2 linked regions of the Rhodobium gokarnense genome follow. The protein of the gene in region 2 interacts with the protein of the main gene of each other region in a pairwise test. Links are inferred from orthologs where the notes say so. Each region holds a gene or a part of one and is shown on either strand. Other genes may lie near its edges.

Region 1 (3,617 bases), on a different replicon or contig from region 2:
AGGGCGCCTCATCGGCCTCGTCGTCCGCTGGCACGATCGCCGGGCCGCCATCCGTGCGCTGGAGCGCTTGAGCGACTACCAGCTCAAGGATATCGGCCTCGGGCGCGCCGACATCCCGTCAATCGTCGCCAAAGGCCGGACGATGAGAAATGGCTCGTGGTGACAGCGACGCCGGTCGAGTCGAACGGCTCGGGGCCGGCGCCGTCGCTGACAGGTTCAATGATGCCCGGACTCAGTCGTCCGTCGACGGCTCCCCGCCTTCGGGCGCCGGGCCACCATTGGTGTCGCCCTCATCGTCGCCGTCAGGACCTGTGTCGGGATCGCCCTCGCCTTCGGCACCGTCCTCGTCCTCGCCGTCCATCTCGTCATCCTCGCTGATGCGGCTGACGGAGACGACGTGTTCGCCTTCGGCGGTGTGGAACACGCGCACGCCCTGGGTCGAGCGGCCGAGCATGGAAATGCCCTCGATCGGGCAGCGGATAAGGTGGCCGCCATTGGTGACCAGCATGATCTGGTCGCCGTCTTCCACCGCGAAAGACGCCACCAGGGGGCCGTTGCGGTCGTTGACGGTCATGGCGATGATGCCCTTGCCACCGCGCCCGGAGATCCGGTACTCGAAGGACGACGATCGCTTGCCGAAGCCGTTTTCCGAGATCGTCAGGACGACCTCTTCCGCGGCGCTCATTTCCGCATAGCGTTCCGGACCGAGTTCGACGTCCTCGGCCGGCTCGTCGCCGTCGAGCTCAGGCGGCTCGCCGATCTCGCCGGCGACCGCACGGCGCATCTTGAGGTACGAGTTGCGCTCGGCCGGCGAGGCCTCGAAGTGGCGCAGGATCGACATGGAGATGACGGTGTCGTCGTCGCCCAGATTGATGCCGCGCACGCCGACGGAATCCCGGCTCTGGAAGACGCGAACATCGGTCACGGGGAAGCGGATGCAGCGCCCGTTCGCCGTCGTCAGCATGACGTCGTCATGCTCGGTGCAGGTCTCCACGCCGAGGATGTCCATGCCCTCGTCGAGCTTCATGGCAATCTTGCCGTTCTGGCGCACGCCGATGAAGTCGGACAGCTTGTTGCGGCGGACCGTTCCCTTGGTCGTGGCGAACACGACGTCGAGGGTCGACCAGCTCTCCTCGTCCTCCGGCAGCGGCATGATCGTCGTCACCCGCTCGCCCGGCTGCAGCGGCAGCAGGTTGACGAGCGCCTTGCCGCGCGCCTGGGGCGCGGCCAGCGGCAGGCGCCAGACCTTCATCTGGTAGGCGATGCCGCGCGAGGAGAAGAACAGCACCGGCGTATGGGTGTTGGCGACGAAGAGGCGGGAGACGAAGTCCTCCTCCTTCATCGACATGCCGGAACGGCCCTTGCCGCCCCGCTTCTGCGCCCGGTAGGTCGACAGCGGCACGCGCTTGATGTAGCCGCCATGGCTGACGGTGACGACCATATCCTCGCGCTGGATCAGGTCCTCGTCCTCGAAGTCGCCGACGGCGTCGCTGATCTCGGTCTTGCGCGGGGTGGAGAATTCGTCGCGAATTTCGGTCAGTTCGGTCTTCACAATATCCAGAATGCGCGCCCGCGAGCGCAGGATATCGAGGTAGTCGCGGATCTCCGCGGCGATCTTTTCCAGCTCGTCGCCGATCTCGTCGCGGCCGAGCGCTGTCAGGCGCTGCAGGCGCAGGTCGAGGATCGCCCGGGCCTGCTCCTCGGAGAGCTGGTAGGTGCCGTCCTCGGCGACCTTGTGGCGCGGATCGTCGATGAGCTCGATCAGCGGCGCGATGTCCCTTGCCGGCCAGTGGCGCTCCATCAACTGCGCCCGCGCGGTCGCCGGGTCCGGCGCGCTGCGGATCAGGCGGATGACCTCGTCGATATTGGCAACGGCAATGGCCAGGCCGACCAGCACATGGGCGCGGTCACGGGCCTTGGCGAGCAGATATTTGGTGCGCCGGCTGACCACCTCCTCGCGGAACGCGATGAAGGAGGTAAGGATGTCGATCAGGGTGAGCTGTTCCGGCCGCCCGCCGTTCAGCGCCACCATGTTGACGCCGAAGGAGTTTTGAAGCTGGGAGAAGCGGTAGAGCTGGTTGAGGACGACGTCGGCGACGGCGTCGCGCTTCAGCTCGATGACGATGCGCATGCCCTGGCGGTCGGACTCGTCGCGGATGTCGGAGATGCCCTCGACGCGCTTCTCGCGCACCAGTTCGGCGATCTTCTCAATGAGTGTCGTCTTGTTGACCTGGTAGGGGATCGCCGAGACGATCAGCGCCTCGCGCTCCTTGCGCACGGTCTCGACCTCGACCTTGGAGCGGATCACGACCGAGCCGCGGCCGGTCTCGTAGGCGGAGCGAATTCCGGACCGTCCGAGGATCGTCGCACCGGTCGGGAAGTCCGGTCCCGGCATGATCTCCATGAGTTCCGGCAGGGTAATCGCCGGATCCTCGATCATTGCGATCGTCGCATCGATCACTTCGCCGAGATTGTGTGGCGGGATGTTGGTCGCCATGCCGACGGCGATGCCGCCGGCGCCGTTGACGAGCAGATTCGGGAACCGCGCCGGCAGCACGGTCGGCTCGGTCTCGGAGTTGTCGTAGTTGTCCTGGAAGTCGACCGTGTTCTTGTCGAGGTCGTTGAGCAGCGTGTGCGAGACCTTGGCGAGCCGGCACTCGGTGTAGCGCATGGCCGCGGCGGGGTCGCCGTCGATGGAGCCGAAATTGCCCTGGCCGTCGATCAGCGGCAGGCGCAGGGAGAAGGTCTGCGCCATGCGCACGAGCGCGTCGTAGATCGCGCTGTCGCCGTGCGGGTGGTACTTACCCATGACGTCACCGATGACGCGGGACGACTTGCGGTAGGGCTTGTTCCAGTCATAGCCGTTCTCGTGCATCGAATAGAGGATGCGGCGATGCACCGGCTTCAGGCCGTCGCGGACATCCGGCAGCGCGCGCGAGACGATCACGCTCATGGCGTAGTCGAGATAGGAGCGCTTCATCTCGTCGGTAATCGAGATGGGGCGGATTGCCGAAGGAAGCGATTCCTTCGGCGGCGTGTTTTCGCTGTCCGGCAAGGAAATGTCTCTTATGCGATGGGTGACACGGGTTTATAGCCGATTCCTTGGCCGCGGGGCAATTGCGCCAAGCAGATTGTCTTCAGTAAAATCGCTTTAATTTTCAAAATCTTCGCACCAGTTTGCGACACCGGGAATGAAGCTTTTCGAGGGGTATTTGGCGCGCATGGGCGCCCCGCTCCTTCTTGTCCCGCAAAAGGTGGCTGATATTGTGGCGGCCAATCCCGGTCCTTCGGGCTTCAAAAGGACGCCATGGAATTCTTCCTCAACGCCTTTGCCACGCTGTTCGTGACCGTCGATCCGATCGGGCTGGCGCCGCTCTTCCTGGCCGTCACGGCGGGGGTGACGGCAGAGACCCGCGCCCGCATCGCCGCGCAGTCCTGCCTCATTGCCCTCATCGTGCTGATGCTCTTTGCGCTTGCCGGCAACAATATCCTCGGGCTGCTCGGCGTCTCGATCCCGGCGTTCCGGGTCGCGGGCGGGCTGCTGCTCTTCTGGACGGCGTTCGAGATGGTGTTCGAGCGCCGCCAGCAGCGCAAGGAGGCAACGGCCGAAAAGGTCC
Region 2 (3,399 bases):
TGGTGATGTTCTCGCCGAGGTCGGCCGGCCCGACATCGAACCCCTTCTCCGCCAGTTCGGCGAAAAGCTCGGCATGGATGAGGTGGACCTGGCGCAAATTCGGCTGTGTCGGATCCTTCCTGACCCGCGAGCGGTGCTTGACCGTCACCCCGGCATGGGGGTCGCCGGCAACCCCCATGCCGGCAACGAGCGCGATCTCCGGCTGCAGCTCCTTTGAGAAGTCATGGCCGGCGCTGAGGGCGACGGCGATCACCTTTCCCTCGCCGGTCATCGGGCACCGCGCGCCGGGAGCCGGCCGGCGGCGGCCGCAAATGCCTCGTTTCGGGCCGTTTTCCGCTGTTCCAGGCGGCGCCGGGCGGGCGCTCGGTGGAGCCCGGTCCGCCCGTTCCTGCGGGCAAATGCGGCAGGAATGCGCCACAATTCACACAAAGCCATGATTCGCGCCTTTAACCCTTTGTTTTCATAACGGATTTCACGGGCTTTTTCGCGTGTAATCCGGGACTCGAACCCCTATATTGGAAGCGAATCATCGTGCCACAATCCAAGACGGTTTCATGACGGACGCTCACCAGAACGGCAACGGCAATGGCGGCGACTACGGCGCCGAATCCATCAAGGTTCTCAAAGGCCTCGATGCGGTGCGCAAGCGTCCGGGAATGTATATCGGCGACACCGACGACGGCTCGGGCCTGCACCACATGGTCTATGAGGTGGTCGACAACGCCATCGACGAGGCGCTGGCCGGCTGGGCCGATGCGGTCACCGTGACGCTGAACGCCGACGGCTCGGTCACCGTCACCGACAATGGCCGCGGCATCCCGACCGACATCCACGAGGGCGAGGGCGTCTCGGCGGCCGAGGTCATCATGACCCAGCTCCATGCGGGCGGGAAATTCGACCAGAACTCGTACAAGGTCTCCGGCGGCCTGCACGGCGTCGGCGTTTCCGTGGTCAATGCGCTCTCGGTGTGGCTGGAGCTGCGCATCTGGCGCAACGACCACGAACACACCATGCGCTTTACCGACGGCGTCGCGGACGCACCGCTCAAGGTGACCGGTGACGCGGCCGGCAAGAGCGGCACGGAGGTCACCTTCATGCCGTCGACCGAAACCTTCACTATGACGGATTTCGACTACGGCACGCTGGAGCACCGGCTGCGCGAGCTCGCCTTCCTTAATTCCGGCGTGCGCATCATCCTCACCGACAATCGCGGCGTTGAGTCCAAGAGCGAAGAACTGATGTATGAGGGCGGCCTGGAAGCCTTCGTGCGCTACCTGGACAAGGCCAAGCATCCGCTCGTTCCGGACCCGATTGCGATCCGCGCGGAGCGCGACGACGTCACCGTGGAGGCGGCGCTGTGGTGGAACAATTCCTACCACGAGAACGTGCTCTGCTTCACCAACAACATCCCGCAGCGCGACGGCGGCACGCACCTTGCCGGATTCCGCGGCGCGCTGACCCGCCAGGTCACCGGCTATGCGGAATCCTCCGGCATCGCCAAGCGGGAAAAGGTCTCGCTGACCGGCGAGGACTGCCGCGAGGGCCTCACCTGCGTCCTCTCCGTCAAGGTGCCGGACCCGAAATTCTCGTCCCAGACCAAGGACAAGCTGGTCTCGTCGGAAGTGCGGCCGGTCGTCGAAAGCGTCATCAACCAGGCGCTCGCGACCTGGTTCGAGGAGCATCCGGCGGAGGCCAAGACCATCGTCTCCAAGGTGGTGGAGGCCTCGGCCGCCCGCGAGGCGGCGCGCAAGGCGCGCGAGCTGACCCGGCGCAAGGGCGCCCTCGACGTCGCGTCCCTGCCCGGCAAGCTCGCCGACTGCCAGGAGCGCGATCCCTCGAAGGCCGAACTGTTCCTCGTTGAGGGCGATTCGGCCGGCGGCTCGGCCAAGCAGGGCCGCGACCGGGGAACCCAGGCCGTGCTGCCGCTGCGCGGCAAGATCCTCAACGTGGAGCGGGCGCGCTTCGACAAGATGCTGTCGAGCCAGGAAATCGGCACCATGATCACCGCGCTCGGCACCGGCATCGGCAAGGAAGAGCTCGACGTCAACAAGCTGCGCTACCACAAGATCATCATCATGACGGACGCCGACGTCGACGGCGCCCATATCCGCACGCTGCTGCTCACCTTCTTCTTCCGGCAGATGCCGGAGCTGATCGAGCGCGGCCACCTCTATATCGCCCAGCCGCCGCTGTTCAAAGTCAAGCGCGGCAACTCCGAGCAGTACCTGAAGGACGAGCGGGCGCTCGAGGATTATCTCATCGCCGGCGGCCTCAACGAGGCGGTGCTACAGCTCGCCACCGGCGAGACGCTGGCCGGCCCGGACCTTGAGACCGTCGTCACCCGCGGCCGCTCCCTCAAGGGCGTGCTGGACGGGCTCCATTCCCGCTACAATCGCGACGTGGTGGAGCAGGCCGCGATCGCCGGCGCGCTCGACCCGGAGGCCCTTGCCGATCCGGCAAAGGCGCGCGATGCGGCGGCCTATATCGCGCGGCGGCTCGACATCATCTCCGAGGAGACCGAGCGCGGCTGGACCGGCGAAGCGCGGGACGACGGCAGCCTCGTCTTTGAACGCACCGTGCGCGGCGTCAAGGAAGTGGCGACCATCGACACCGCCCTGATCGGCTCGGCCGATGCCCGCAAGCTCAACGCCAATGCCGACCACCTGAAGGAAATCTACGTCAAGGCGGCCACCCTCACGCGCAAGGACCTGAAGACCGAGATTCGCGGGCCCCGGGCCCTCGTCGACGCGGTCTTTGCCGCCGGTGGCAAGAACGTCTCGCTGCAGCGCTACAAGGGCCTTGGCGAGATGAACCCGGAGCAGCTCTGGGAGACCACCCTCGATCCGGACGCCCGCTCGCTGCTGCAGGTGCGCCTGAAGGAGGGCGAGGAAGCGGATGCGGAAATGGTGTTCTCCTCGCTGATGGGCGACGACGTGGAGCCGCGCCGCGAGTTCATCCAGGAAAACGCCCTCAGCGTCGCCAATCTGGACATCTGATCGCCCTTCGGCGGTTTCCGGGTTGTCGTTCTTCACATTGCCTTGAACGCGGCTTCCAGCGCCGTCAATGCCGTTGACGGCATCTGTATTACGTGTCTTCTATTTATTTTGCTGCTTATAGTTGTGTTTCCGGACCTCAAATTGCTGGACGAGCAGCCAAACCAGCAACAATGGGAGAGTCACGAAGATGCACAAAGGGATGTCATTTGCGCTGGCCCTTGCCGCCGGCGCCTTCGCATTCAGCGCCGAAACCGACGAGACGCTGGCGGCCGGCGTCTGCGATCAGATCAGCGCCACCTACAATTCCAACGCCTCGGCGGCACTCATCCTTGGGGCCGACGGGTCGACGCTCAATGGCGAAATGCTGAACGGAGGACGGCCGAATTTCTACGGCACCTGCACC

What was found.
Region 1: the proteins of gyrB (region 2) and gyrA interact in binary tests that used the Escherichia coli proteins (3 or more experiments, as listed by UniProt). The link is inferred for Rhodobium gokarnense from one-to-one orthologs.

Annotation. Positions count from the first base shown.
Region 1 is NZ_JAOQNS010000011.1:122,820-126,436, reverse strand. Bases 33-3,332 are described here. They hold gyrA (DNA gyrase subunit A), read right to left. Parts: upstream 2,981-3,332; coding sequence 233-2,980; downstream 33-232. Other genes in these bases: M2319_RS17825 (MarC family protein), read left to right, coding at 3,308-3,332; M2319_RS17835 (DUF1127 domain-containing protein), read left to right, coding at 33-163. Outside these bases: more of M2319_RS17835, read left to right, coding at 1-32; more of M2319_RS17825, read left to right, coding at 3,333-3,617. UniProt on the Escherichia coli protein: A type II topoisomerase that negatively supercoils closed circular double-stranded (ds) DNA in an ATP-dependent manner to maintain chromosomes in an underwound state.
Region 2 is NZ_JAOQNS010000018.1:13,297-16,695, reverse strand. Bases 194-3,275 are described here. They hold gyrB (DNA topoisomerase (ATP-hydrolyzing) subunit B), read left to right. Parts: upstream 194-554; coding sequence 555-2,996; downstream 2,997-3,275. Other genes in these bases: M2319_RS22025 (hypothetical protein), read left to right, coding at 3,196-3,275; M2319_RS22035 (MOSC domain-containing protein), read right to left, coding at 194-271. Also shown: more of M2319_RS22035, read right to left, coding at 1-193; more of M2319_RS22025, read left to right, coding at 3,276-3,399. UniProt on the Escherichia coli protein: DNA gyrase negatively supercoils closed circular double-stranded DNA in an ATP-dependent manner to maintain chromosomes in an underwound state.